DNA from 3 places in the Xenorhabdus santafensis genome. Region 3 is predicted to be linked to each of the others. Evidence: predicted binding sites of a transcription regulator. Region 3 holds the regulator's gene; each other region holds the start of a gene.
The links. Region 3 encodes Fur, which represses iron uptake genes when iron is present. Its sites were predicted from a motif close to ATAATAATGAGAACNACTATCAA; they were not measured.

Region 1: the regulator Fur is predicted to act here: its motif matches at 4,896-4,918, upstream of FE392_RS13535 (siderophore-interacting protein).
Region 2: the regulator Fur is predicted to act here: its motif matches at 5,696-5,718, upstream of FE392_RS19045 (TonB-dependent receptor domain-containing protein).

What each region holds. Positions count from the first base shown of each region.
Region 1 is NZ_VCDN01000050.1:7,458-18,003, reverse strand. Features, by position in the region: gene FE392_RS13555 (TonB-dependent siderophore receptor) at 1-950, opposite strand, end outside; gene fhuC (Fe3+-hydroxamate ABC transporter ATP-binding protein FhuC) at 1,154-1,951, shown strand; gene fhuD (Fe(3+)-hydroxamate ABC transporter substrate-binding protein FhuD) at 1,951-2,862, shown strand; gene fhuB (Fe(3+)-hydroxamate ABC transporter permease FhuB) at 2,859-4,832, shown strand; gene FE392_RS13535 (siderophore-interacting protein) at 5,010-5,939, shown strand; gene ybeD (DUF493 family protein YbeD) at 6,106-6,369, opposite strand; gene dacA (D-alanyl-D-alanine carboxypeptidase DacA) at 6,476-7,684, opposite strand; gene rlpA (endolytic peptidoglycan transglycosylase RlpA) at 7,937-8,968, opposite strand; gene mrdB (peptidoglycan glycosyltransferase MrdB) at 8,981-10,093, opposite strand; gene mrdA (peptidoglycan DD-transpeptidase MrdA) at 10,102-10,546, opposite strand, start outside.
Region 2 is NZ_VCDN01000131.1:3,204-13,749, reverse strand. Features, by position in the region: gene FE392_RS19065 (succinate dehydrogenase/fumarate reductase iron-sulfur subunit) at 1-689, shown strand, start outside; gene frdC (fumarate reductase subunit FrdC) at 704-1,099, shown strand; gene frdD (fumarate reductase subunit FrdD) at 1,116-1,469, shown strand; gene FE392_RS19050 (PfkB family carbohydrate kinase) at 2,131-3,198, shown strand; gene FE392_RS19045 (TonB-dependent receptor domain-containing protein) at 3,620-5,680, opposite strand; gene FE392_RS19040 (50S ribosomal protein L11 methyltransferase) at 5,933-6,592, opposite strand; gene FE392_RS19035 (acetyl/propionyl/methylcrotonyl-CoA carboxylase subunit alpha) at 7,065-8,894, opposite strand; gene FE392_RS19030 (5-oxoprolinase subunit B/C family protein) at 8,906-10,504, opposite strand; gene FE392_RS19025 (LamB/YcsF family protein) at 10,507-10,546, opposite strand, start outside.
Region 3 is NZ_VCDN01000078.1:9,974-20,519, reverse strand. Features, by position in the region: gene FE392_RS16750 (efflux RND transporter periplasmic adaptor subunit) at 1-153, shown strand, start outside; gene FE392_RS16745 (efflux RND transporter permease subunit) at 155-3,253, shown strand; gene FE392_RS16740 (TetR/AcrR family transcriptional regulator) at 3,272-3,862, shown strand; gene ybfE (LexA regulated protein) at 3,967-4,257, shown strand; gene fldA (flavodoxin FldA) at 4,432-4,965, shown strand; gene fur (ferric iron uptake transcriptional regulator) at 5,139-5,585, shown strand; gene FE392_RS16720 (beta-N-acetylhexosaminidase) at 5,729-8,434, opposite strand; gene glnS (glutamine--tRNA ligase) at 8,745-10,412, opposite strand.

The DNA of each region.
Region 1 (10,546 bases), on a different contig from region 3:
TGGGCAACTAAATCCTGCCCTAAAAAATCGGTATTGGAATATTGCAGGCTTACCAAATGGCGTTCAGTACCGGGAATGCGATCTGAATCTAATCCACTGGCATTATAAGCCGCCGCTTTGCCGGTGACAGCGGCAAAATCTTGACCGAGATAGATGCCATGCTTGCCGTCAGCCTTACTCCGGTAATATTGCGTTATTAACTGTAATTGCTGGTGTTCATCAATGGTAAGTTGCCCGGTTCCCATGACATCAAGCCGATCGGAATATTGCAGGCCTGTTTGAGTATTATCGATTAAAACTTCATTCTTTTTGCCATCAAACCAGCCACCGTAACGTTGGTAAGAGGCGGAAAGGCGACCATGTATATGATCAGTACCGCCACTAATGGCTGCGGCTACTTTTTCATCATGATCTTGGCGGCTTATCAAGCCACTTTTGCCGCCCAATTGCAGATCAACTTGTTTTTCCTGCTGCCCTTTTTTCGTGACAATATTAATTAATCCCCCCGTACTGCCACCGCCATAAAGCGACGTCGCGCCAGATATGACTTCAATATGGTCAATATTGAATGGGTCGATAGAATCTAATTGCCGGCTATCGGAACGGGAAGAATTTAAACGCACGCCATCAATCATGACAGCAATTGATCGGCCACGAATATTCATTCCATGATTAGTTCGGCCTTGGCTGCTGACATCCATGCCCGGAATTAATTGGGCCAGAATATCTTTGAATTCTTTGCCCCCATCCATTTGCTGCTCAATATCACTCTTCTCAATTACCCAAGTTGTTTGCGCCATTTGGGGAATGCTGCGGTGAGTACGGCTGGAAGAAACAACAATGCGATCTTCTTTATCACTTTCTTTTTTTAATTCTGTTGCTGAAACAGATGGGGCCAAAATAACAGACAAACAGGGCGAAATAATCCAAAAAGAACTGCGCTTTATCATTGATTGCCTTCGTATTGAATAAATGAATTAATTTCAGAATCATTATCAATGTTGCAATGATTTCATTCTGAAAACAAAGAATTAAATGCTATTAATAATAATTATTAAGATGATATTCATTTGTTTTGTTGTGTAAAGCATTTTGTGTATTATGTCTACAATTCAACGCAGTAATCGTAACCTTTATCCAGAGGTAATTAGGTTTGATTGAAAGTATTTCATCCCCAACTTCTAATTTTGTTTTGCAACGAGTTAGTTTTGCTGTTTCAGGCCGACGGCTACTCAGTGATCTCTCATTGGCATTCACTTCAGGTCTGGTTACGGGGTTAATTGGTCATAATGGCTCAGGCAAATCGACATTATTGAAAATGCTGGGGCGCCATCAGCCGCCAAGTGAAGGCACAATACAACTGGCAGAACAGCCGATAGCACAGTGGAACAATAAAGCGTTTGCACGTGAAGTTGCTTATTTGCCACAGCAATTGCCGCCAGCAGAAGGGATGACTGTGCGTGAATTGGTTGCTGTCGGTCGGTATCCTTGGCATGGGGCTTTGGGGCGGTTTAGCTCTGAGGATCGTCGTCATGTCGAAGAGGCAATAGCGCTGGTGGACTTGAGCTCCTTGGCTAATCGGCTGGTTGATAGTTTGTCGGGCGGGGAACGCCAACGTGCATGGCTTGCAATGACCGTCGCCCAGAACAGCCGCTGCCTGTTGCTCGATGAACCTACTTCAGCACTGGATATAGCACATCAAGTTGAAGTGCTGGCCCTGATCCAACGCTTGAGCCGTGAAAAGGGGTTGACGGTGATTGCAGTCCTGCATGATATCAATATGGCTGCGCGCTATTGTGATCATTTGGTGGCTTTACGGGGCGGAGAACTGATAGCTCAGGGAACCCCCCAAGAAATAATGCAAGAGCATGTATTAGAAAAAATATATGGAATAGAGATGGGGATTTTGCCTCATCCTGCTGGTGGAGCTCCGGTAAGTTTTGTCTACTGATGAATAAATTTAACCCTAATTTTGGCCGCCGTCGTTTACTTACAACGCTGGCCCTTTCTCCGTTATGGATGCCATCGCTGGCCCGTTCGGTGACTTCCCCGTATGTTACCCATCCTGATAGCCAACGCATTGCTGTATTGGAATGGCTGCCAGTAGAGCTACTGACTGCTCTGGGAATTATGCCGTTGGCTGTGGCTGATATTCGTAATTATAACTTGTGGGTACGGGAGCCTGAATTATCGCCCCAAGTAATCGATTTGGGGACGCGCACTGAGCCTAATATGGAATTGTTGCAGCAATTATCACCTTCCCTGATCCTTTACTCACAAAATTATGGCCCTGCAGTGGCGAAAATGACGACAATTGCGCCAATAATGGGGTTCAGTTTCACAAGCAAAACCCGAACTCCATTAGCTGAAGCATGGCATTCATTGCAACAGCTTGCTGAGCGACTCGAGCTTCATCACCAATATGCCCAACATGTGCAACACTATCATAGGCAGATGGAACAATGCCGGCAGCGGCTGCACATTTGGCATGATGTACCTATTTTATTATTTACTTTGTTGGATAAAGACCATGCGATGGTTTTTGGCGACGGTAGCCTGTTCAAGGATGTCCTCGATAATCTGGGCTTGCAAAATGCCTGGAAAGGAAAAACAAATGCTTGGGGAAGTCAGGTGGTGAATATCGAGCAACTAGCCGCTATTCAAGATGCCAAGGCTATCTTTTTCAGTCATGGAAATGACGCACTGTTCACTCGTGTACAGCAAACTCCATTATGGAGAGCACTGCCGTTTGTAAAACGTTACCCGATCAGCATTCAACCTGCCGTGTGGTTTTATGGTGCTACGCTGTCAGCCATGCGCTTTAGTGAATTATTGACGTCAGCGTTGGAGAAGCGGGCATGAAGTGTTTGTGGACGGTACTTTTACTATTGTTGTTTCCATCACTGATGTTGACATTCTATAACCTGCAACATCAATTGCCTGTTTTCCAGTGGTGGCAATCTTTATATTCTCCCGACGCGGATAATATCCGTCAGGTTGTGATGCATTACAGCACATTACCCCGTCTGGTCATTTCCCTGTTAGTTGGGGCAGGGCTGGGATTGGCGGGATTATTATTTCAGCAGGTATTGCGCAATCCTCTGGCCGAGCCTGCAACCCTCGGCGTTTCTGCCGGAGCCCAATGTGGTGTGACACTGGCATTACTACTGGCAGTACCACCAGATAGCCTGTTAATGCAACTGGCCGCTTTGGCAGGTTCGGTGGTAGTTGCATTGGTAGTATTCGGGTTGTCGTGGGGACGGCGCTTATCACCGATAACGCTGATTCTTGCCGGCTTAGTGATGGGGCTATATTGCGGTGCCGTCAATTCTCTGTTGGCACTGTTTAACTATGAAAAATTACAAGGCATGTTTGTCTGGGCGAGTGGTTCATTGGCCCAGCACGATTGGCAAATTGTACAGTGGTTGATTCCGACATTGTCAATTTCACTGGTGCTGACTTTATTGCTACTAAGACCATTAACGCTGCTTGGATTGGATGACGGAGTGGCGAAAAATCTTGGATTGGGCCTGAACAGTGCCCGGTTGGCTGCATTGTCACTGGCTGTTGTTCTCAGTGCTGTGATGGTCAATGCGGTGGGGGTGATTGGCTTTATTGGTTTATTTGCCCCATTGCTGGCACGTATTTGTGGCGCAAGGCAATTGAGTCAGCAAGTGCTTATGTCACCGCTGATTGGAGCCTTATTATTGTGGTTTACTGATCAGGTTGTACAGTGGCTGGCGACTGTATGGCGCAATATTCCCACAGGTTCGGTCGTCGCGCTAATCGGAGCCCCTCTCTTGTTGTGGCTTTTGCCCCGTCTGCGTACCAATGGGCAAAGGCCTGCACTTTCAACTCTCGAGAAAATTCTCGTTGAACGTCGGGCATTTTGGCGTTGGATCATATTGGGGATATTGCTGCTGAGTGCAATGACAATAACAGCATTACTGTTCGGGCGTGGGGCTGAAGGTTGGTATTGGGCACAGGGTGATAAAATCGCTGAATTATTGCCTTGGCGCTGGCCGCGTGTAATAGCAGCATTGAGTGCAGGAATGATGTTGGCTGTTGCAGGGACGATGATCCAAAAACTGACGGGCAATCCCATGGCCAGCCCTGAAGTTTTAGGGATTTCATCTGGCGCGGCATTAGGCGTTTTGACATTACTATTAATGACATCCGGCAATGTTTTTGTCTGGTTACTTCCCGCAGGAAGCTTGGGAGCTGCCCTTACTCTGCTATTGGTTATCCTTGTATCCCGCCGGCAAGGTTTTTCGGCACAACGGATGTTATTGTCCGGTATTGCAATTAGTACGGTATTTGGCACGTTAATTGTAATGGTGCTGGCAAGTGGTGATCCTCGCACGGGAATGTTGCTGGCATGGCTATCAGGCTCAACTTACGGGGTTGAACCCACTCAGGCACTTTTCACGTTGGCAATTGCCTTAATATTGATAGGATTGACGCCGTTATATCGCCGTTGGTTGACGATTTTACCATTGGGAAGTGCCAGTGCTCAGTCTGTGGGCATTTCTCTGACTTCCTCACGATGGCTCATTTTATTGATAGCTTCCGCACTTACCGCAGCCGCAACGTTAATGACCGGGCCATTAAGCTTTGTTGGTTTAATGGCTCCGCATATGGCTCGCATGATGGGATTCAGGCGGGCAATGCCACAGTTGATGATAGGAATGTTGCTGGGAGGATCTTTGATGCTACTAGCTGATTGGTGTGGACGGATTCTGCTGTTTCCTTACCAGATCCCGGCAGGGTTGCTCGCGGCTTTTATTGGCGTTCCTTACTTTATTGTGTTGCTACGCCGGCAGGTCAGATAGGGATGAATTCAGGGGAGAGCCTGAAGGTTCAGAAAGAATATTTAGCATAAATGGCTATTATTAGTAGTCATGCGAATAATTATCAATATGATATTGATTTGCGTTATCGATTAGTCTAGGTTGTCAGGTATCCTTTCGATAACGAGAATAACAAACCACTTTGTTAATATAATTATTATGTCTTCAACTTACTCTATCTTTAATCTGGTCTTGAAAAAACGCATCACTGTGTCTGCCTCTTTGGTGCGTTGTGTGTTTGAAAGTTCTGATGTGAATAAAATGCGGCGGCATGCTCCCGATCAGCGCATTAAGCTACTATTTCCTCAGCCAAGCCACCCTTCAATAAGGATAAATGAAGGGAACGACTGGTACAGCCATTACATGTCTATCCCTAAAGACGAACGGCCTTTAATGAGAACTTATACATTAAGGGCGTTGCGCATTGAAGATAATGAGATGGATGTAGAGTTTGTCTTGCATGGCAAAAACACACCTGTATCCAATTGGCTAAGTCAGGCTGAACAAGGTGCACCCTTACAGATAGTTGCCCCTAGAGCTACATCCGATAACACTGGCAGTGGCCAAATGGGGGGCATGGGGGGCTGCGAATGGATGCCGCCAGAGCAGGTTAATCAAGTATTGCTCGTTGCTGATGAAACAGCACTGCCTGCGGCGTTGGGGATCCTTGAAGAATTATCTCTGCATGACTCTCCTCCAAATGTACAGGCATTCTTCGAAGTTCCTGTGCAGGGTGATTGCCTCAATCTAGAACAATTTAAATTTGCCAATGTATTTTGGTTGCCACGCGATGTTAAAGCAGAATACGGATACGGCGAGCGTTTGTTAGAAGCGGTACGTGAGCACGTTGTACTTCCAGAATCCGCATATATTGAAGAGCAGTCTTTGGCTGAATCTGTTTCATCTGACGGCATATTCTGGGAAAGGGCAGACAATGAGGGTAAAGCCAACCATTTTTATGGCTGGGTTGCCGCAGAATCAACGGCCGTAAAAAATCTGCGTCGTTATCTACTTCAGGAACGCCATTTAGATAAAAAATTAATTAACTTTATGGCTTATTGGGCTAAATCGTCAAAAAGCCACCATTAAGCTACACAAGCTGTCTGAAATAAAGTGTATGCAGGCAGGTTGCAGAAAAGAAAACGCTGATTTTTCCAATCAGCGTTTTTCAATGGAGCCATCAGTGCTTAACCGCTCAGCGCGTTATTACTTAAAGAACTATTGCTCAAAGAGCATATTCTCTAAGGTACTCTGATTAGAGCACAACACGCACCAGTTCCAGAGCACCCAATTCTTCATACAACGTTTCAACTTGTTCAATATGAGTGGCGTTGATGGTGATGGAAACAGAATGGTAGTTGCCTTTGCTGCTAGGTTTTACAACTGGGGAATAATCGCCCGGTGCATGGCGCTGAACCACTTCAACTACGTGATCCACCAGCTCAGGTTGAGCTAAGCCCATCACTTTGTAAGTAAATGAGCAGGGGAACTCAAGCAGTTCATTTAATTTTGTTTTCATGGGCGTTCCTCATGTCTTTGCCACGGCAGAATGGCAAATTGCCGTGGCATAATAATTTTCTAACGGATGTCACTAATATAAGGCCCAATACCTGGCTTTCAAGGGATTAACCAAACCAATGATGGAACATCAGTCGAATATAATCGACTATGCGGCTGAAGAAGCCACCTTCTTTGACTTCCTGCATAACAACTAATGGGCGCTGTTCAATGGTTTTTCCATCAAGCTGGAAGTTGATCGTGCCGACAACTTGGTGTTGCGCCAGCGGTGCATGCAGCTCAGTATTATTCAATACATAGCTGGCCTTTAAGTCTTTCAAGCGGCCACGGGGAATTGTCAGGTACACATCTTTGTCAACGCCCAGTTGGACTTTATCGGTATCACCATACCAAACTGGTTCTGATGCGAATTCTTTGCCGACTTTCAATGGTGCAACTGTTTCGAAGAAACGAAAGCCCCATGTCAGTAACTTTTTACTGTCGCTTTCACGGCCCTTGAATGTTGGGCTGCCCATGACGGCAGAAATAAGACGCATATTACCTTCGGTTGCAGAGGAAACGAGGTTATATCCTGCGCCGCTGGTATGACCGGTTTTAATGCCATCAACATTTAGGCTCTTATCCCATAACAGGCCATTGCGGTTGGGTTGGCGAATGTTGTTGTACGTAAATTCTTTCTCTTTGTAGATAGCATATTCATCCGGCACGTCGCGGATCAGCGCCTGGCCAATGAGAGCCATATCACGGGCAGAGCTGTACTGACCATTCGCATCCAAGCCATGCACAGTCTGGAAATGGGTATTTTTCAGGCCAAGACTTTGCACATATTTGTTCATCAAACTGACAAACGTATCTTGGCTGCCAGCGACATAGTCAGCCATTGCCACACAGGCGTCATTGCCGGATTGCAGGTTGATCCCGCGGGACAGCATCGCAACAGAAACTTGATCGCCGGGCTTTAAAAACATCAAGGAAGAACCCTTGAAGATTGGGTTACCGGTTGCCCAAGCGTCCTTACCGACTGTAACCATATCATTTGGCGTTATTTTTCCTGATTTGATGGCTTGGCCTATTACATAGCTGGTCATCATTTTGGTCAGGCTTGCGGGATCTCGGCGAACATCTGCATTTTTCTCAGCCAAGACTTTTCCTGAGTTGTAATCAATCAGAATATAGGCTTCAGAATCCAGCACGGGAGCCCCGGGGATCATGGTTTTGAAATTATCATCTGTGTTGGCAAACGCAGAAACACTGGCAGCTAGGGCGATGCCTAAGGTCGCTTTTTTAATCAAGCGGGAAGTAACTATATATTTCATGATTGATCAGATAACATCCGTGAGAGAAAGATTAATAATAAGCCACATAATAACAAATGAAAAAAAGCCTGACATTAAACAAAATTGAGTGAGTTAAAGGTTTTACACTGCTTTACCCAAAACTCAGTTCGCAATTATTTATCTGCCTGCTGATAAGCATGAGATATTTAATATCAGCAGGGAGCGTTATTTGTTTCTATCTTGCTTCTATCTGGCACAACAGTTTGCTGGCAGAGAAATTTACCCAGACAATCAAGGTGCAACAATAAATGAGGATTGCTGCATTTGATCTGTTAATTTCTTTTGCAACTCAACTGCTTGCTGGCGGCTGTCGAATGGCCCCAGTTGCACGCGATAGACATTGCCAAATTGAGTTATGCGGCCTTGTACGTTAAAACGTTGGCTCAATGATTGTTGCCATTCTCTGGCTTTTGGTTCAACACTGACTGCGCCTACCTGCACCATATATTTCCCCGTTGATATTGAATCTGCAGTATTCGGGGTTGATGGCGTATTCAGCCTCAATGAATTATCTGATGCTGAGGCCGTTGGAGCAGCAGAAGTGCTGGTGGCAGACGGCAGGGCTTCAGGCGCTGATGTTTCAGTGACTGATGCTTCAGAAGATGGCGTAACAGCTTGCTCTTCTGGTTTTACAGACAGATTTTGTTCAACAGTGTTATTTTCCACTGGCGACTGAAAATCAATACTTGGCCTGTCTGGCAAAGCATAACTTTGTTTGACGATAGTGGAACCGACTGTACCTAAACCAGAAACTGAATCATCAGGTGCAACTAGGATGCCATCCAGTTTTACTTTGCTTTGTGGCATCAAATTCAGGCGTTCTGCCGCCGCGCGTGATAATTCGATAATTTTCCCGGTATTGTACGGGCCGCGATCGTTGATGCGGACAACCATCATGCGCCCGTTGCTTAAATTGGTGACACGCACATAGCTTGGGATCGGTAATGTCGGATGGGCGGCCGTTAAAGCATAAGGGCTGGCGCGTTCACCAATTGCTGTCAACTTACCATTGGCAGCTTCGCCGAACCAACTGGCATAGCCTGTTTGAGTGAATTGGGCCGGATCTTGCACAATGTGATAAGTTTTTCCATCCCGCTGATAATCCTGATTGGCACCGGGATGGTAAGGCTCATATTGAGGCTCTGCACCTAAAACGTCATGGGTCGGAACCTGAGGTTGAGAAACACTCTGCTCATTGCTGGTTAATGTACAGCCTGATAGCAGTACCGCTACGATGCTAAGTATAAGCCATTGTTGACGCATGAAACTTCTTCCTCATAAACTTTTGGACAATAATTTACGGTGCGTATGTATCGACATGATAATGCCGAACCCCGCCATTAAGACAATGAGAGCCGAGCCTCCATAACTCACCAGAGGCAAAGGGACACCAACTACAGGCAAAATACCGCTCACCATGCCGATATTAACGAAAACATAGACAAACAGAATCAGTATCAGCCCTCCGACCATGACCCGGCCGAAAGTATTTTGTGCTTTCGCTGCAATAACTAAGCCCCGCATAATGATAAGCATATAGAGCGCAAGCAGGGCGAGAACGCCAATCAGGCCCAATTCTTCAGATAATACGGCGAAAATAAAGTCGGTATGGCGCTCAGGTAGAAATTCCAGTTGTGATTGAGTGCCTTGCAGCCAACCTTTCCCGAACAATCCACCAGAACCAATGGCGATTTGGGATTGGATGATATGATAACCTTTGCCCAAGGGATCAATCTCTGGATCCAATAACATCATCACGCGGGAACGTTGGTAGTCGTGCATCAGGAAAAACCACAATATTGGGATAAAGCAAGCGACTAGTACAACGGCAACGGCAATCAGTTTCCAATTCATGCCAGCCAGAAACAGTATGAACACCCCAGATGCAGCAATCAGAATCGAGGTGCCTAAATCGGGTTGTGCAGCAACCAGCAATGTCGGAACAAAAATTAAAACCAGTGCAATCGCCGTATTTTTCAATGTAGGAGGGCAGAGATCGCGGTTCATAAAGCGAGCCACCATCAAAGGAACGGCAATTTTGGCTATTTCCGATGGCTGAAAGCGAACAACGCCCAAATCCAACCAGCGCTGTGCACCTTTACTTATTTGACCAAACACATCAACCAAAATCAGCAGGATGATACACCCTACATATAGGTATGGCGCCCAATTCTCGTACAGGCGCGGGGGAATTTGAGCCAAAACCACCATGACAATCAGGCCCATGATAACCTGCCCGACTTTACGTTCCATCATGTCGATATCTTGCCCGCTGGCGCTCCACATGATGAACAGACTGTAAGCCAGTAACGCCAGAACCAATAGCATTAGTGGAATATCTATATGTATGCGGGTCCAAAAAGGAACCTTTTTTTGAGACTCTGTCATAGCTTTACTCAATTGGCTTGTGTTCTGGTTACAGGTGTTCTGGTTGCTTGCGCATTGGAAACTGCGGCAGGAGGAGGCGTATTTTTATCCTTAAGTAAAACATGATCCAGAATTTTACGCACGGTTGCCGCAACCGTCAGCCCTGATGAACCGCCATTTTCCAGAATAATGGACATAGCGACTGTCGGATTATCAAAGGGCGCAAAAGCAATCATCAGCTTATGGTCACGCAAGCGTTCAGCAAGTTTACTTTCGTTATACGTTTCATAACTGAAAACCTGGGCTGTACCTGATTTAACCGCCGCTTTGTATGGGGTGCCGACGAAAGCCCTACGTGCAGTACCTGTTGGAGAATTGGCAGCACCGTACATACCACTTTTGGCAATTTCCCAGTAACCGGAATGGATATCTCCAATAGGGGGGCTGACTGGGGGGCGATAAGGGTGCATTTCG
Region 2 (10,546 bases), on a different contig from region 3:
CAGAAGTGGATAGTGAGCCTTATTTCACCACTTATGAAGTCCCTTACGATGAGCAGACTTCATTGTTGGATGCATTGGGTTACATTAAAGATAATTTGACGCCTGACCTTTCTTACCGCTGGTCATGCCGCATGGCTATCTGTGGCTCCTGTGGCATGATGGTCAACCGCGTCCCCAAACTGGCCTGTAAAACCTTTCTGCGGGAATATCCGCAAGGCATGAAAGTCGAAGCGCTGGGCAATTTCCCGATTGAGCGGGATTTGGTTGTCGACATGACGCACTTCATTGAGAGCCTTGAAGCGATCAAGCCTTACATTATCGGCAATGATCGCAAGCCTGCTGATGGCCCGAACACACAGACCCCTGCCCAAATGGCGAAATATCATCAATTTTCAGGGTGCATCAATTGTGGACTATGTTATGCCGCCTGCCCCCAATTCGGCCTGAATCCTGAATTCATCGGGCCTGCGGCGGTTACACTGGCACATCGTTACAACCTTGATAACCGTGATAATGGCAAGAAAGAGCGTATGCCACAAATCAATAGCGATAATGGGGTTTGGTCTTGTACTTTCGTGGGTTATTGCTCTGAAGTTTGCCCGAAACACGTTGATCCGGCTGGTGCCATTCAGCAAAGCAAAGCTGAAAGTGCCAAAGATTTCCTAATCTCTATGCTGAAACCACAATAAGGGAGGAAAGAGTAATGACAACCAAACGTAAACCCTATGTGCGCGGCATGGAAACCAATTGGTGGCGTAAGCTGGGATTTTATCGCTTTTACATGCTGCGTGAAGGGACATCCGTGCCGACTGTGTGGTTCAGCCTGCTGGTGCTTTACGGCCTGTTTGCCCTGAAAAATGGCCCAGAAAGCTGGGCTGGTTTTGTCTCTTTCCTGCAAAATCCAGCCGTACTGCTGATCAATATCATTACCCTGCTGGCGGCTTTGCTGCATACAAAAACCTGGTTTGAATTGGCACCCAAAGCGCTCAATATCATTGTCAAAAATGAAAAAATGGCACCCGGGCCAATTATCAAGCTATTGTGGGCGGTCACAATTATCGCTACTGCCGTGATTCTCGGCGTTGCACTATTTCTATAACCCCAAGGAGGATCTGATGAATCAAGTACCTAAACGTTCCGACGAACCGATTTTCTGGGGGCTGTTTGGTGCAGGTGGCATGTGGAGCGCCATTGTTGGCCCTGCCATTATTTTGCTGCTGGGAATTTTATTGCCGCTCGGCTTGGCACCTGAAGCGCTTTCTTATGAGCGGATACTGACATTCTGCCAAAGTTTTATTGGCCGCATCTTTTTGTTGTTGATGATAAGCCTGCCGTTATGGTGTGGGTTGCACCGCATCCACCACGGGATGCACGATCTGCAAGTTCATATTCCTGCCAGCAAATGGGTATTTTATGGTGCGGCGGCTATTTTCAGTATTGTCGCTGTCATCGGGGTATTTACACTGTAATTGCTGTATACCTATTGTCTCTCAAGGTGCAGCTTTCTTGGCTGCATCTTGAAACTCATGGATGATCTCTCTGCCAATATTTATAGAAACTCAGAGTAATCAAATAAAAACAAACAGTTAACTTCATAACGTAATCTTCTTTTCCGTTCAAAAAATAATTGCCATCTGAAGCAAAAAAGATCTTGTGGCTGTCATCAGGATCTGGATAGTTAATCACCATAAAGCCTCGTCGTTCAAAAGATGCCGCCAACAACAAAGCCTGCTAAAAATGTACTCTGCCTACCAACAAATACTGCATCAGAGTTCTTAACAGCCCATGATGAATGAAATTATATTATTTATAGACAATCTTAACTTTCTTTAATAAAGATACTCTGAAGCCAAACATATGTTTGTTATTCTCACAATAATTCACAACTGTTTGTTTTATATATAAATTATAGAGGATAAAATATAAACAGATTGGCTTGATTATAAAAACCTCTAATTTTTTTCATTTTTTAGCATAATATTCAAGATAAATGTCACATTTTTATGAAACGCGTTCATATTATTAAGCTTACGATCGTGCTCCCATAATTAAAACTAAAAACACAAATAGCCTTTACTGTCTGCCAAATATGCAATAAAACATTAGATAAAAAATGGCTAAGGACATGATATGTCGAAGAGGGAAAATCAAATATTGCAACTTCTAAAACGTGATCCTTTCATACAACAGCAAGAAATTGCAGATATTCTTGGGATTAGTCGTTCATGTGTTGCAGGGCATATTATGAACCTAAGTAAAAAAGGATATATAAAGGGAAAAGGATATATTTTATCTAAAAATGCCTATGCTGTATCAATTGGCGCAGCCAATATAGATTTAACAAGCTATGCATATAATGAATTAATTTATGAAGATTCTAACCCAGGGAAAATAATTTCAACACCAGGCGGTGTCGGTAGAAATATCGCGCAGAACATTGCCTTATTAAAAAATGAAAGTTACTTAATTTCTGTTATCGGCAACGACCAAAATGGAAAGGTATTGTTTGATAAAACAAAACTGGCTGGCGTAAACGTCAAATTTTTATATAAGTTGGATGGGGAAAAAACTTCAATCTGTAATTCTATTATCGATAAAAAAGGAAAATGTATATTAACAATTAATGATATGAGTATTCTGGAAAAGCTGACACCTGCTTTATTATCTCAATCTAGATCACTCATCCAACATGCCAGTGTGTTAGTAGTTGACTGTAACTTAACGGAAGAAACTTTAAAATGGTTATTTCGACATGTTAAAAACGTGCCAATTTTTGTCGATACTGTTTCACAATCTAAAGCGCCAAAAATACGTCACTGGTTATCTCACATTCATACTTTAAAGCCGAATCGTACTGAAGCCGAGATCCTAAGTGGCATAAAAATTGAAAACCAGAAAGATGCGGCTAAAGCAGCAGATTGGTTCCATCAACGTGGGGTTCAACGCCTGATATTAAGTATGGATACGGAAGGTGTCTATTATAGCGAGTTAGACAACTCATCAGGTTGCTCACCGGCAATTCATACCAATGTCATTAACTCCAATGGCGCTGGAGATGCCATGATGGCAGGGCTGGTACACTGCTGGCTGGAAGGAATGGAACTCAAAGAAAGTATTCAATTTTCACAACAATGCTCGGCATTGACCTTGTCTTCAGAACATATTGAAATATTTCCTAAAAACCACTCTTATATTTAATAAAATTTTACTATTTCAAATATAAGATGACCAAAATATAGAACTCTTATGGCACCGTTGTCCCTCAGTACCCGCCAATGATGAATCATCGTTAATTTCGATACCCTATTCAGATAGAACCACAAGTATGCCCACCACCGCCATTTAATTCATGACAAAGTCATTCACATAGTGTACCCCAATACAGAATAAGACGTTTTCAAGCCTATTTTGTTCGCGATTACGGATTCAAACTAATTTATCTGACGACAGGAACAATCAGAGGAGAGTTTATTCTTTCTGAAATGGCGGCAAGCACTGTTTGGTGAGCGGAGTTTGATTAAAGCAAAGTGCCGGATAAAAAAACCAGCACTTTGTCAGTCAGTAACGTGAAATCTGCGGTCAAGCCGCAGACTTTTTACTAAAAATTAAAGCAAGTTCCTTAGAATTTATAAGAAATGGTGGCTTTATAAGCGCGCCCTTTCTCTTCTTGTCCCTTATAAGTATTCAGGTAATAAGATTGCTCGTTGTAACGCTTGTCAAAGATATTATCGATACCAAGCTGAATTTCTGTGTTTTTCCATGAACCCGATTTCGGTGCCCAAGAAATATATGCATCACTGACGCCATAGCCTGGTTTATGTATAGTTACAATCTTACCGTCATCAGTTCCTTTTGCATCTGTGGCACGGTTAAATCGAGAGTTCCAACCAAGTTCAATATCAGTTTTATCAAATGAATAGCTCCCGCCAATAGTGAAGGAATCGCCTATAGTCGGAGTAAATTCCCGTCTTTTGTCAAACAACGCATTACCGTTAAGGATTTTGTTATTAGCTTTGGCATAAGTCGCTTTTAAGGACAGGTTATTCAACTGATATTTAGTCGATAATTCAAACCCTTCCAATCTGGATTTAGGGATATTATGGAGCTCACTCTTGGCTAATGTGGTAGCCAGATTTTTGAAATTGGTCTGGAATACTTTACCAATGACAGTAACTGAGTCATTTTCAGCAAAAACATCAGTATATGTTCCCGCCGCACCCGTTTCTATGTTGTAACCCGTTGTGGCTTTTAAATTGGCATTTTGGTTGCTTGGCCCCATACCAATTTCTTTACCCAATGGACCTCTGAAAAGCTCGGTATAATTGGCAAATAATGTTGTTGATGCACCCAGTTCATATTTCAAACCAAGAGCTTTTGAAAAATGGGAATACGTTCTTTCAAAAGACTCATGATTTTTATTAATCGTATTGTATTGGTAGTGATCCCATCTGACGCCCGGAATGATATGAAAATCAGCTAATCGAATGTCATCTTCCAGATAAACAGATGATGACTTTCCTGCTTCCACGACTCTTTTGTGCATATTTTCTGCTTCATCACTGTATGCCATTCGAGTATCAAAATACTCATAGCCATAAGTTAAAGCATGGAAAAGCTTCTGAGTATCAAATCTGGAAACATTGCGCGCCCTGATACCCTGAGTTTCAACATTACTGTCAAACCCCTTTCCAGGGCCATTAACTTCCTTCATATGAGTGAAGTTTTGTTCTGTATGATAAGCAGAAACTTTTAAATCAATGAAGTCATTGTCGACAGGTACAAATCGATAGGAAATATTGTAAGCATCACGCTCTGAAGCGTACTTCGCTTTTCTTCCTTTATTCACATCAGGGCCAAAATTCAATCTGAAATTCGTATCTGCATCATTTTTATAATGCTCTTTTGATACGCTGATGTACTGATCATCAGTCAGATTAAATTTCGTTTTTAATAAATAGTTAATCAATTTTCCATCGGTAGGAATTGATTCTCTCCCGAGATTATCTCTGCCCGTTTTAGCATCATCCATATTACGGTGATTGAAGTAACCCAATAAATCGACTGCTCCCAATCTTCCATACGTTGCTAAAGATTGCTGGAATTCAGAGCCATTACTGACGTAACTTAACTTGCCTTTTGCGCCAAATAATTGATCTTGTTCTAATAAATCACTGGCATCAACGGTCTCAAATTTTAATGCTCCACCAAGGGCACCAGTATCATAGGTAATACTGTTTGTACCCACATTAATATCAACTTGCTTGAGCATTTCAGGATCTATGCTGTAGTTTCCTGCATGGTGGAAGTGATAGCCTTCTTGTCTTGCACCATCAACGGTTACGTTGATGAATTGATCATCCATGCCCCGGATTTTGAAACGCTGCCCCAAAGCACTAGGATGGCCGGCTTGCACGCCCGGTACATTCTTTAAAATTTCACCGACACTTTGTGCCTGTCTAACTTTAATTTCGTTACGGCCAATTTTCCCACTATCTTGTTCTGCATTGTTACTTGCAATAACAACAATGGTGTCACCAGTTGTATTCGATTTTTGGATTTTAGTTTCAGTGGTTGCTAGTGCGTTGCTGGGAATAAATGCAGCCAGCATAGATGCTGACATCAAAGGAGCACACAAACCGTTCTTAGTCAGCGTTGCGTAAATTTTAGTAATTTTTGTCATTGTTGTTCGAGATAGATATTATTGAGACGCATTATTATTTACATTTAGATTGTAAATGCAATTAACTTTAGCGATGCATCGCGAAAAAGTTTTTCAAATCAATCTCATTACCCCTACCTCAACAAAGCTAGGCTACTGCTGTCCCAAGGATGGCTCTCTATCATGCTGCACCTTAAAACCTCCAGAGTATAAAAACAGTACGCTCCTTATTGCGATTAGCCGATTGATATCCTTCCGGTTGTTTATCGCAGTTTATTTGCTGATTTCATGAAAACTCCACCATATCCCAAATTTTTCCTCTCGTTTTTCTTTGTGCATAACGGAATATTTTTGCAGTGTTTTGTAGAAAGCCTCGACAGGGCCAAATTCTGCGAATGTCATAAACATTAGCCCTTTATCTGCCAAATAGTGGCGATACTGGCTAAACAGCATTTCTCCGTAACTTGATATGGTATGGCCAGAGAGACTTTCTTTTGACCAAGCTTCAGGGGAAATTGGCCCATTGGCAAATATGTAATCATATTGGCCTTTGACAGATTCAAAAAGATTACTATTAATAAAATGAATGTCTGTAATCTGATTCAAATAAGCATTATGTCTGGCATGGTGTAATATATGATCATCGATATCTGTTGCTATTATCAATGATGCACCTTTGAGCGCTGAATAAATGGCAAGAACTCCACTGCCAGTTCCTATATCAAGAACTTTTTTCCCGACAAAATTATGATAATTAATCTTCTTTATAAGCAGTGGTGTTGAATGAGTTTGTAATGGGGATGGTAGGAATGCTTGAGGAATAACTGATAATTTAATGCCTGCCAGTGTTATTTTTACAGGTATTTTATTGCTCTTTCTTAATCTTTCTTGTTCTAACCACCATGTCATATATTTTTCTATGTGATTACTCATGGCAACCCCTTTGGGTCAGGATTATTTTTAACCAGTAATAATAGAGGCAATCGGTAGTTGTTTATTGCGTATTTACCTACATAAAGAATGGCATTTACCGCTGATTCCAGCCATTACAGATTTTGTTATAGGTGGATTTTTTGACGGGCATTTAATGGTGATTACCCTGATGCGCCTGTGTTTACAAAATAAAATCGAAATCTGTTGGTATATATTTTTAAGAATTTCCTCAATAAAATCTGCTTAATTATCAGCATAAATTATTATATCAACCCATAACATTGAATAATCGTCAAATATAGACAAAAGAAATTACAGCACAATAGGAAATTTGCATGAAATGATTCCATGCTTTTAAATTTCATCAAGTTATTAGTATCATTTGGTCATTAATGATAGTAATGAGCCTACATAAAGCAGGCTCATTTATTGATTAAAGCAAAAATTTAACCAGAACGAAGAAAAAAACCAACTAATTATTTAACGACTCTATATTAGCCAGAATACTTTCTGCTTCCAGATAATCTCCCGCTTGTGCACAAAATGTGATTTTTCCCGAACAATGGGCACTGATTTGTATTTCCATTTTCATCGCTTCCATCACTGCAATAACATCACCTTTATTCACTTGCTTGCCTTCATCAATTAGCCATGAATGCAGTATGCCGGAAATTGGCGCTTTAACCTGACGGGGATCTGTTAGCTCACGTTCTTGTACGACCGGCTGCTTCTGGGAAAGTGAGTGCTCACCTGTCGGAACAAGCTGAGTTAATCCGGCCAATAAATCCGATGGCAATCCCAATTCATGCCTGCGGCCATCGATCTCAATAAATGTGCGAGAGATACTTTTATCTGATGTAGCAGACTGGCGAGGTAAACTTTGCAGCTCATTGGCGAAATCTGTTTCTATCCAACGTGTATGGACATGAAATTCATCGTGGGAAATAAAATCAGTGTGTTCCATCACCGCTTGATGAAACGGCAATACCGATGCCACCCCCTGAATTTTGAATTCCTGTAGTGCCCGGCGGGCGCGGGAAATAGCTTGTTCGCGCGTCGCTCCTGTCACGATTAACTTCGCCATCAATGAGTCAAATGTAGCCGGAATAGTAGAACCCGTTATCACACCTGAATCCAGCCGAATACCAGGGCCTGAAGGTGGAATAAACTCATTGATGGTGCCAGATGTCGGTAAAAAGCCTTTACCAGCATCTTCTGCATTAATGCGGAATTCAAAGGAATGTCCCCTAGGCTTCGGTGTTTCCTGAATACTTAACGGATAACCTTCTGCTATTCGTAATTGTTCGATCACCAAATCAATGCCTGTGGTCTCTTCCGTGACCGGATGCTCAACTTGTAAGCGAGTATTTACTTCCAAAAAAGAAAGTGTCCCATCAGCGCTCAGCAAAAATTCTACTGTACCAGCCCCCACATAATTAGCTTCGGCACAAATGGCTTTTGCAGACTGATAAATGCGCTCTGTTTGTTCTTGTGACAAGAATGGAGCCGGTGCTTCTTCCACCAGTTTTTGATTGCGGCGCTGCAAAGAACAATCACGGGTTCCAAGCACAATTACGTGACCCAATTTATCTGCAATTACTTGTGCTTCTATGTGACGAGGTTTATCCAGAAATTGTTCAATAAAACATTCTCCTCGCCCGAATGCAGCTGTCGCTTCACGTACTGCCGAGTGATAAAGTTCGATAACTTCATCCTGCCGCCAAGCTACTTTCAAACCTCGTCCACCTCCTCCAAATGCGGCTTTAATGGCAATCGGCAAACCATGTTTTTCGGCAAAGTCGACAACTTCCTGCACATCGCTGACGGGTTCTGCTGTACCAACCACCAAAGGCGCACCCACTTTCTGGGCAAGCTTGCGCGCCTTCACCTTATCGCCAAGTTCATCAATCGTTTCAGGGTTCGGCCCAATCCAAGTTATCCCCGCCTCAATGACAGCCCGGGCAAATTCTGCCCTTTCAGACAGAAAGCCATAGCCGGGGTGTATCATCGTTGCCCCTGACTGCTTCGCTATCGCCAGTATGCGAGGAATATTGAGATAAGTTTCAGTCGGACTATTTCCTCCCAAACCATAAGCTTCATCAGCCAATTGCACATGTTGGGAATGAATATCAACATCCGCATAAACGGCTATTGTCTGTATTCCATAATCACGGCAAGCACGAATAATACGGACAGCGATTTCACCACGGTTAGCGATCAACACTTTTTTGATTTTATTTGCGGAAGTCTGCTGAAGTTCATTGTTTGCTGTATCATCGGCAATGTTCACAGTGTTGTTCATAGAAATAATGCTCATAGGAAATCTTTGCTCCCTTGAATTTCATGGAATTGGCTGATGGGGTTAAAGCGAATTTTGGCGTTGACAGGGATTTGGCCTGCCAGATCAAGATGATAATCTGCCACTGAAGCGATAACTGGATATCCTCCCGTCAGCGGATGGTCAGCCAAAAATAATACAGGCTGCCCGCTGGCCGGGATTTGGATCGCCCCCGCACAAGTCCCCTCACTAGGCAGCTCCTGTGTTTTAATGCGGGATAGTGAACACTCACCATTTAATCGAAGCCCAATGCGGTTGGATTGAGGTGTCACTTGCCAAACCTGCTTACTCAATAATTCGATGGCTTCTTGCGTAAACCAATCTGTACGTGGCCCAAGTATTACGTCTAATTCCACAATGGCATCTTTATTCGGCATATCAAACGCGGCTGTTTCAGAGCAAGAAACCGCTGCACTGTACAATGGATGGCGAATTATCAGTTTGTCATGAACTTTCAACGGGGCAGGCCCAATATTGGACAATGTATCGAATGAATGGCTGGATAAAACAGAAGGAGCAGCAAACCCGCCACGTACAGACAAATAAGAACGCATGCCGGCCGCAGGAATGCCAAGTGATATTTCGTCACCATCGTTCAAATCAATGGGTTGGTAAGCATTTACATTGATCATTTCCCCCGATGGGGTCTTTATCTCTATCGGGCAGGGAGCACCCGTTATTGCAATTAACATTTGTCCGTGCGCTTGTGCTCTGAACCCACCCTGTGTAATTTCCAGACAGGCTTGTTCGATTGAATTACCAACAATGCGGTTTGCACTGCGCAAAGCGCTTTTATCCATCGCTCCGGATCCTGATACCCCTGCACCTGATTGCCCAATACGCCCCAAATCTTGGAATAGAGTTTGCAAGCCAACAGACAAGATTTCTAAATGGCAACAATCCTCGGGAACCGAAGTTCTATTTTCGTGCGTGTTTTTCGGCAAACTCACCGTTGCAGGAAGATGACCCGCGTCCCGAAAATTAACGCGATAACCTGGTTGCAATAAAGCCGGGGATGGACGGGAAAGATCCCACATTCGTTCGGTTGTTATACCGATAAGTTGCCAGCCTCCGGGGCTTGCCTGTGGGTAAACGCTGCTAAATTCCCCTGCAAGTGCAACAGCACCAGCCGGAATGCGTGTCCTTGGCGTTTTCCGGCGGGGAATATTCCACTGAGAAGTTTCTGACACCATATAAGCAAAACCGGGAGCAAATCCGGTAAAAGCCACGGTATATTCATTTTCAGTGTGGCAGCGTATTACTTCCTGAACAGACATTCCTAATATTTCAGCAACAGCAGCAAGATCGTCACCATTGTAATGCACGGGAATTTCTATTTGTTTTCCCGCTGAATAGCGACGCTCCTGTAAATCACGGCTCCCCATTTCTGCTGCCAATTGCTGGGTTGATATTTTTGTCGGCCGAAAACGGATCATCAGCGTTCTTGCGGCCGGAATAATTTCTTCAATCCCCAAGACCGGTTCCGCATTCAGTGAATCCAGCAATGCCAGTGTTTCTGCCAATCCATTTAATTCAACCATGATGGTATTGAAGTTTACGGGTAAAAAACGCAAAGTTATCTCCCTATGTCATCAACAGAATCAGTGTTCTCATGA
Region 3 (10,546 bases):
ATTGTCGAGAAAAAACAAGTGATCACCGGGCGGGTTTTTGATAACTGGATTGAAATAAAGTCAGGATTATCATCAAAGGATAAAGTCATTGTTTCTGCATCGCCCTTCCTACAGGAAATGGACACGGTTTCTCTGACATCACAGGAAAAATAAGATGAAATTCCAGTTATCAGAATGGGCGATCAGGAAGCCAATCCCGACGATTGTTATTTTTTTGGCACTCACGGTCGCGGGGTTATTTTCTTTCGTTAAGCTCCCCATTAATGCCAACCCTGTGATTACTTTTCCGGTTGTGACAGTCACGATCACACAAAGTGGTTCGTCCCCTTCTGAGCTGGAAAACGCGGTTACCCAACCTGTAGAACGCGCCATTTCAGGCTTACCCGGGATCAGGCACATTAATTCAACCATCACCGATGGTGTCTCTATCACGATTGTTGAGTTCAGTTTAAACGTCGATCCTAACGTTGCCATTAACGATATCCGTGAGCAAATTACCCAAATCCGGGCGGAATTACCCCAAACAATAGAAGAACCCCTGATAAGCCGAATTGATGTCGAGGGTGGCGCCATTATGAATTATGCCGTTCAGTCAAAAAATATGAATCTGACTGAATTGTCATGGTTTGTGGATGATACGTTAAGCAAAAAATTATTAACGGTTCAGGGCAGCCAGAAAATAACCCGTTTGGGAGGAACAACCCGGGAAATTTTGGTTGAACCCGATCCGGTAAAAATGGCAGCGTTAAAGATCAGTATTACTGATATTAACCATCTATTGCTCCAGAATAATGTCAATATTCCCGGCGGAAATATGACAGTTGCCGGGCAAAATCACACCATCCGCATTTTAGGCGCGAAAAACGAAGTGGATTATTTGCGCCAATTAAAATTGCCTTTGGACAAGCATAATTGGGTGACGTTGGGCGATATTGCCACTATCAGTGATTCACATAAAGAGGCGGTGACGATTGCCCGCTTGAATGGCGAGGAGGTTGTTGGTTTTGCTGTATACCGTGCAAGAGGTTCCAGTGATACGGTCGTAGAAAAAGGGGTTACACAGGCATTGGATGAAATTCGAAAAGATCATCCTGATATTGATATCAAGCTGGTGACATCAAACGTTAAATACACCGTGGACAGTTATAACCTGACCATGCAAACGCTTTTCGAAGGTGCCATATTAACGGTTATTGTGGTGTTTTTCTTCCTGAAAAGCTTGCGGGCGACACTGATTGCTGCCATCGCTTTGCCATTATCGATTCTGCCGACGTTTATTGTGCTCTATCTATTTGGTTACACGTTAAATAGCATCACGCTGCTGGCACTGACCTTGGTGATTGGTATCTTGGTGGATGATGCCATCGTCGAAATCGAAAATATCGAGAAATATATTGAACGGGGTGAACGGCCTTACATTGCCGCGATAAAGGCCTCAAATGCCATTGGTTTCGCCATCATTGCCATTACGATTACTATTGTTGCGGTTTTCCTGCCGGTGAGCTTTGTTGGTGGCTTCGTCGGCAAATATTTTGTGCCGTTCGGTGTGACGGTATCTGCCGCTGTATTGTCTTCATTGCTGGTGGCCAGACTGGTTACTCCCCTGATGTCGGCTTATTTGCTATTACCCAAAAAATCGTCACCTGATAAAGAGAATAAAACAGGTGACGCCGGAATGCCCAACTGGATCAAGAAATATCTTTCTCTTTTGGATAGGACATTAAAATTCCGCAAAACAGCGTTAGTACTTGCCGCAGTCTTTCTTTTGGGATCATTATGTCTGGTCGATTTATTGCCATCCGGTTTCTTGCCTAAATCCGATGTCAGTATCGCCAAAATAGAGATTGAAACCCCTCCGGGAACACAAGCAGCCCAAAGTGATGAAGTCTTGCAGCACATTATTAATAAGCTGAAAGATCGCCCTGAAATTGTTGATATTTTTTCTGTTGCCGGAGCAGATGATTCATCCGGCAATATCAACCAGAATAAAAGCAGTATTCTGATCAACTTAGTGCCTATCAATGAGCGTAAGTTGTCACAAAGAGAATTTGAGCAGTCATTGGCGCCTGTTTTAAATGAAATCCCGGATATTCGCTATAATTTGGGCAATAACGACAGTGGCAGAGATGTGTCAATTGTACTGGCAAGTGATAATCCTGAAATCCTCTCGCAAACCGTGAACCAGTTGCGCCACGAGATGATGGGAGTGACGGGGTTGAAAAACATCCAGATCTTGCAACCGTTGCCACGGCGAGAGGTTATTATTACCCCCAATATCGCCGAAGCAGCCAGAGCTGGTGTCACGACAGAAAACATTGGCTCAGTCATCAGAACAGCAACCATTGGGGCGGGTGATGCCAATGTCTCTAAATTTAATTTGCCGGACAGGCAGGTGCCTATCCGAGTCTTATTATCGAAAGAAAACCGGGACAGCCTGACCGTGTTGAATGATCTCTATGTTAACAGCACATCGGGAACCAATGTTCCCATTAAATCCATCGCGGATATTTCTTTTGCTTCCGGCCCGGACAAAATTGAGCGTATTTCCCGCCAGCGCAAGGCCGCTCTTGAAGCCGATCTCAGTGGCATTGAAATTGGAACAGCGCTGGAGCAAATCGATAAATTGCCTTCATTGCAGAACTTGCCACCCGAGGTCAAAAGAGTGCTCTATGGTGATGTGGAATACATGGATGAGATGTTTGACCGTTTTTCCACCACCATGCTGTTAAGTGTTTTGATGGTGCTGGCTATCCTGATTATTCTGTTCAAAGATTTTTTACAGCCGCTGACGATTTTAATCGCCCTGCCCTTTGCCATTGGTGGTGCTATCATCGCTTTGCTTCTCTATAATGCCGCAATTGATATGCCTGTTATTATCGGCCTATTGATGCTGATGGGAATTGTAACCAAAAACTCTATCTTATTAGTTGAATTTATCCTCGAAAGAGCCCGTTCTGGTATGCCACGGAATGAAGCGATTATTCAGGCTGGCAGAGAACGAGTCAGGCCGATTATCATGACAACGATTGCTATGATTGCAGGGATGATCCCTCTCGTCTTAACCAGCGGGGCAGATGCCAGTTTCCGGGCACCTATGGCGATTGCGGTGATTGGTGGCCTGCTGAGTTCAACATTGCTGAGTTTACTGTTTGTCCCCGTTATTTATAGTTATATGGATGATTTTAAAAATTTTATGACTCCATATCTTAGAAAATTGTCATCGGTAACGAAGGACGATCTCGATTATCACTGACAAGCAGAGGAAGATAAGGTGAAAAAACTAACGGAAAAACAGAAAGCCAAACGCAAACATATTCTTGATGCGGCTATATCCTGTTTCATCGAAAAAGGGTTCCATGCAACGTCGACCGCAGAAATTTGCAAGGCGGCTGGCATGAGCCCCGGGAATTTGTTTCACTATTACCCGACCAAAAATGCCATTATCGAAGCTATTGCAGAAGAAGATTATCAGGACTATGACCAAATTTTGTCTGATTGCACTGATGAAAACTCATTCATTGCTACAATAGAAAAAATCATGGCAGAGCTGCTCCGCTTTACTGATACACCCGGCTATGCCCGTCTCGGTATCGAAATTATTGCTGAAGCTGGCCGCAATCCCAACGTCTATAAGATTTTTATCGAAAACGATAGAAAAATCAGGGAACGCTTAGCCTCGTTAATTCGCCAAGGTATTGAAGCAGGGGAAATTAATCGGCAAATTAATGCGGAACAGGCCGCCTCTTGGATAATGACCACCATTGATGGAACTATCGGCAGAAAAGGGATGGAATCGGATTATGAATGGGCAGGAAATTTTGAATTTCTGACCAGCATGGTACGCAAGGCATTGGCACCGTAATTGCCGATTCCGATAATCTCTCCCATCAACCAGTAGCGACACGCGCCCAGCTAAGGTATTATTGCCCGCTATATTTTGGTACACGCCCTTTATCAATTGAATTTATGGCAAAAGAACAAACTGATCGCACCACACTGGATTTGTTCGCAGATGAACGCAGGCCAGGGCGACCTAAAACAAACCCGCTGTCCAGAGATGAACAGCTTAGGATCAATAAGCGCAACCAGTTGCGACGAGATAAAGTCAAGGGATTGCGTCGAGTGGAACTCAAGCTCAACGAAGACGCCGTTGATGCACTGAATCATCTGGCGAAACAGCGTAATATCAGCCGCAGCGAGCTGATTGAACAAATGCTGTTAGCCCAACTGGCAGAAGAAAACCACCTTGCCGATTAACGGCTTTTACTCAACAACAATGAAGCTACGCACCACACAAATCTGACAGATTTGTCATGGATGTTTGGTCAAAATAGCGCTTTTGGTTTTATAAAAACTGACATTTTTCCTGCTGATTTCAGCGCGATGTGTACAAATTAAATACACATAGAAAACAAGAGGTTAACCCATTTTATGGCAATAATAGGTATATTCTTCGGCAGCGATACCGGCAACACAGAGAACATCGCTAAAATGATCCAAGAAAAATTGGGCGGTGCTGATGTTGCTGAAGTTCACGATATTGCCAAAAGTAGCAAAGAAGATATAGAAGCCTTTGATATTTTGCTACTTGGCATCCCAACTTGGTATTACGGCGAAGCTCAGTGTGATTGGGATGATTTTTTCCCAACACTGGAAGAGATCAACTTTGAAGGAAAACTGGTTGCCCTGTTCGGCTGTGGTGATCAGGAAGACTATGCAGAGTATTTTTGTGATGCCATGGGCACTATTCGCGATATTATTGAGCCTAAAGGTGCTATTATTGTGGGTCACTGGTCGACAGAAGGATATCATTTTGAAGCCTCGAAAGGGATGGCTGATGACAACCACTTTATCGGTTTGGCCATTGATGAAGATCGTCAGCCAGAATTAACTGATGAGCGCGTTGACGTCTGGGTTCAACAAATCAAGACTGAAATGAGCCTATCAGAAATTCTGGGAGCATAAGTTCCCGCCGCAAGATATTTTCTTGCATAATGTGTCATGATAGCAGAACTGGCATGGTTTTCATTTTGGATATCCATGCCTATAATCAACAACGTGAAACAGAATCATGATTCCCTCACGATACCTCTAAGTATCACAAGTTCACTTAACTCAAGTTACAGGACTGAATCCGCATGACCGACAACAATAAAGCATTGAAAAATGCTGGACTTAAAGTAACTCTTCCGCGGTTGAAGATTCTGGAAGTGTTACAGGACCCAGAATGCCATCATGTCAGTGCGGAGGATCTCTACAAAAAACTGATTGATATCGGTGAAGAGATTGGCCTCGCCACTGTCTATCGCGTGTTGAATCAGTTCGATGATGCCGGCATTGTCACACGCCATAATTTTGAAGGCGGTAAATCGGTTTTTGAACTAACTCAACAACATCACCATGACCATCTGATTTGTCTCGATTGTGGTAAAGTCATTGAATTTAATGACGAATTTATTGAAGAACGTCAGAAAAACATCGCTGAACGTTATGGGATTAAGCTTTCAAACCATAGCCTCTATTTATATGGTCACTGCGCTGTTGGTGATTGCCGCAAAGATAATGCACTGCATGATGAGAATTAATAAGAAGCAAGCACAATAAAAACTGATTGAATTTAAAGAATTAATTGAAATTGTTAGTTTTTGCTGTTTGATTTAATTTGAATAAGCTACTGCCGATTAGCCCAAGCTAATCGGCAGGTTGCTTAAAGCGCAGGATGTTTACTTCATCTAACTGATTTGACTTCATCTATCCGGCTGAAACGCTTGCCATCGCTGCTGACAGAACGGATTTTCACCTGTCCGCTGACTGAAGGTCTTTGCCTATCATTGTAAATTTGCCATGTTTTACCATCATCCAGAGAATATTGAATAGCGATTCCCGGCAGTGCAATGTTGGCTTCAAATATTCCATCAATAATTCTGCCACCCGGCACCGGCAGACGATATGAAACCCCCGCCTTATCCAATTTTGCCAGTTCATTTTGCCCCATCAGGTTGGCAAAACGTTGCCAGTCGTGATGAAGTGCGCTGATATCAACATAACGCGTTATCCCTCCCTTATATTCCCTGCCCTGCTGATATGTAAGCTCCCAGCCCGCCCGATGCCATGCCCGCTCCGCCAGCGGCAGTAAGCGCGGATAAATCATATATTCCATCTGCTCATCTGTTCTTACTGTTTCGCTCCATGATTGCCCCGACATTCCATAAGCCCCCGGCCAGTGTTTATTACTGTCAGTATTGAAGCGATTACCATCGCGATCTACCGAGGTTTCCGCATTTTGTGGCATGTTGTTTGGCGCAAAACTGAAAACTTTCTCTTCGTCATTAAACCGAGTAGCCCAATAATAACCACGCTCTTTCGGGTTAACTTCATACGGCATATCGAGATAAACATAATCAGGGCTGGAAACAACAACCCGATAACCTTTATTCGCCCAATCATTTACCGAGCCATAACCTCCCCAATAGAGCGTGTCCCAGAAGTTGACCGCTACGTGCTTGGTGGCAAAATCTTTTGCTGATTTGGCGTGTTTCAACCCATCCTGCCATGCCTGCATCGTATCAATGCCATGCGATCTGACGATTTTGCTGACTTCAATGGCAAAATAACTGGCAAGCTCATCAACATCTTTGATGACACCTTGAGCAATCATCTTTTGACAAGCCTGAGATTTTGCCCAAGGTTTATCTTCAATTTTTTGGTCAATAATACCTTTATGAGGCACAATTGGCCCATCTTTATCCTGATATCCCGCCCCCAGACGGATGTTTTTTGCTTCATCGCCACCAAAATGCCAAGTATTCAATGGCAATCCGGCTTCTTTGTGCATGGAAAAAATTTCACCGATCACCTTGTCGATAAATCGCTTGGAAGAATCCATGCATGGATTAAGGTAGCTTCGGCGATCATAGAACTGCACAGACGTCGTATTTGAGGTGTCAGTCGGATCAAGCAAGCGGTATTCGTTAGCTTCCTGCTCCTTTCCCTGAGCCATCAATTTGTTATAACGCGCTTCCATCGATACCACTGCGGCACGGGCATGGGCAGGTATGTCAATCTCCGGAATAACTTCTATCTGCCGGGCTTTGGCATAGTTCAAAATATCAATATAATCCTGACGGCTAAAATAACCGCTGCCCATGTTATTGTTATCCGGCCCTGAACCCAATTGCGGCAGCAGGCACCAAGTTTCACTCAAATCATGGCAACGTTGACTGCCAACGTCAGTCAATTCCGGCAAATCAGGGATCTCCAGGCGCCAGCCTTCATCATCACTTAAATGGAAGTGAAATTTGTTCAGCTTATAGTTGGACATTTGATCAAGCAGGCGCAAGACCGCTTCTTTACTGTGGAAATTACGGCCAACATCTAAAAATACGCCACGATATTCAAATCTTGGTGCGTCTTTTGCCATTAATGTCGCGATTTTTGGGGTGCCATTAGCAGGGAGTAAAGAAAGCAAAGATTGCAGGCCATAGAAGACACCGGACTGATCAAACGCAATGATTTGCGCTCCCTTGGTTGTGATTTCCAGCGAATATGCACCTTTCACCCGCCAATGATTATTAAATTTGTTTGCATTGATTTGGGTTGCAATTTGATAGCCATTATCAGCCAGTGCAATATTGTAGGATTTGAAACGCTCTCTGATAACTTTAATGGATGGGTCGTCCAGCCCTCCCAGCTCCAATTTAACACCACGGGATAAATCAACATCTTGGGAATGGATGGTTAATTCTTGCGGCGTAGGAATAATCTGCCCACGTAATTTATCCTCGCTAATTTTTGCCATCTGGATATTTTTCTTGAAGCGATTTTCAGGTGTCATCAGAACATTGTGATCATCAATGGTACGTTTCCACTGCTCGCCTTCCAGATCAGACAAAAATTCACTGATATTTTCCGTATCAGTATTTTTCAGTATCTTTGGTATCGCATCACCAGATGTGGCGTACCAACGCGGCATAAAATCTGTACTGAAAATTTGCCAATATTCGCCAATAATAGGCAATACAATGCGTTCATTGGCCTTGATGCCTTTAAATTTCTCTGTCGGTTCCAATTTATGCAAATCACCTGTGATATGAGTGATTTTGTATTGATCATTATCGAGTTTCAGGATCTGGCGGATGCTGTGAAAATAGATAGCCCAATCCGCTGCATTTATCGCTTGGGAGCCATTACTCAAAGTAATGTTGACCCGATTACAGGCAGCAGAATCCGCGCCCAGAATGGCGCAATCTGTGCCGTGTGATCCGGCTTGATTATCAATAACCTTGAAATTAACTTTCAGCTGGCTCAGTGATTCCACAACTTGCTGTGATGACATTTGTTGTGATACCTGTGGTGACATTTCTGCATAGGTAATCCCCATAAAACCAACTGCTGTGATGAGTGCTGCCAATGTCCGTAATTTAACGGTTTTCATAAATTACCTCGTCCGAATTTATTATTTTTTTCGATGGGGCAAATTTTAGAACAAATAATGTACAAATTTGGCTAGCTAATAACCCTATACAATATAGGACTATAAGGCAATTTTTAATCTCTGGGGGAAGGAGTTAATTTTCATTACGATGCTGTTAAGATCAAAATAGCAGCCGCGCTGGCAAGCCCACGCTATTGTCACTCAATCTGGTTAATCTAACCGATTGGTCAGAAGAACAAAAAACCCCGTTATTTCAACGGGGTTTGTTAACATTTTTATGAGCTGTACAGGTTAGATAACCAGAGTTACCTTACGCTTGTGAAATTTTTGCCCAAGTATCACGCAAGCCAACAGTCCGGTTGAAAATCAAGTGCTCAGCACTTGAAAGACGGCTATCAGCACAGAAATACCCTTCACGCTCAAACTGATAGTTATCTTCCGAGCGTGCGTTCGCCAATCCCGGCTCTACAAACCCTTTACGCACTGTCAGTGATTCAGGGTTAATGGTAGACAAGAAATCATCTTCTGCGCCTGGGTTTGGTACGCTGAACAAACGGTCATACAGATAGAATTCCGCCGGGACGCCGTGCGTAGCACTTACCCAATGAATAACACCTTTAACCTTGCGGCCATCGGCCGGATCTTTGTTCAGTGTTTGCTCGTCGTATTGGCAATAAATTGTGGTGATATTGCCTTCCGCGTCTTTTTCAACGCGATTTGCCTGAATCACATATGCATTACGCAAACGCACTTCTTTACCCAGAACCAAACGCTTATATTGACGGTTCGCTTCTTCACGGAAGTCGGCACGATCAATATACAATTCACGGCTGAATGGCACTTCACGGCTGCCCATTTCCGGTTTGTTCGGATGGTTAGGCATCGTCAGGATAACTTCACCTTCCGGCATGTTCTCAATCACCAGTTTCACCGGATCAAGAACCGCCATCGCACGCGGTGCGTTTTCATTCAGATCATCGCGGATGCAGGATTCCAGTGATGCCATTTCAACGTTATTGTCTTGCTTGGTGACACCAATGCGGCGGCAGAATTCACGAATGGAAGCGGCAGTGTAACCACGGCGGCGCAAACCCGAAATGGTCAACATGCGTGGATCATCCCAACCACTCACGATGTTTTCTGTCACCAATTGGTTCAGCTTGCGCTTCGACATCACGGTATATTCCAGATTCAGACGAGAAAACTCGTACTGACGTGGATGGCAATCAATGGTGATGTTATCCAATACCCAATCGTACAAACGACGGTTATCCTGGAATTCCAGCGTACAAAGAGAATGAGTGATCCCTTCCAATGCATCGGAAATGCAGTGCGTGAAATCGTACATCGGGTAGATGCACCATTTGTTGCCTGATTGGTGATGCTCAGCAAATTTAATGCGGTAAATCACCGGATCGCGCATAACAATAAACGAGGATGCCATGTCAATTTTGGCACGCAGACACGCTTTGCCTTCCTCAAAACCACCAGCCCGCATTTTTTCAAACAGAGCTAAGTTTTCTTCCACGCTGCGATCACGATACGGGCTGTTCTTGCCCGGCGCTTTCAAAGTGCCACGATACTCACGGATCTCTTCCGGACTCAACTCATCAACATACGCCAATCCTTTATTGATTAACTCAATGGCGTATTGATACAGCGTATCGAAATAGTCAGAAGAGTAACGGATATTGCCGCTCCACTCGAAACCCAACCATTTTACGTCATTCTGGATAGACTCAACGTATTCGATATCTTCTTTAACCGGGTTTGTATCGTCAAAACGTAGGTTGCATTGTCCCTGATAGTCTTGAGCGATGCCGAAATTCAGGCATATCGATTTAGCATGACCGATATGCAGATAACCGTTAGGTTCAGGCGGGAAACGGGTATGTACGGATGTATGTTTACCAGTTGCCAAGTCTTCGTCAATAATCTGACGAATAAAGTTTGTCGGGCGGGCATCTGCCTCACTCATCGTTTTTTCCTCAATGCAAAAAGCGCTTCAATATAACCCCTTATAATCTAACAAGAGGCACTGAGAAACAACACTTAGTTAGCGGTAAATGAAGTAAATAGTATCTAATGTTTATTGCCCCGCTCAGTTTTATG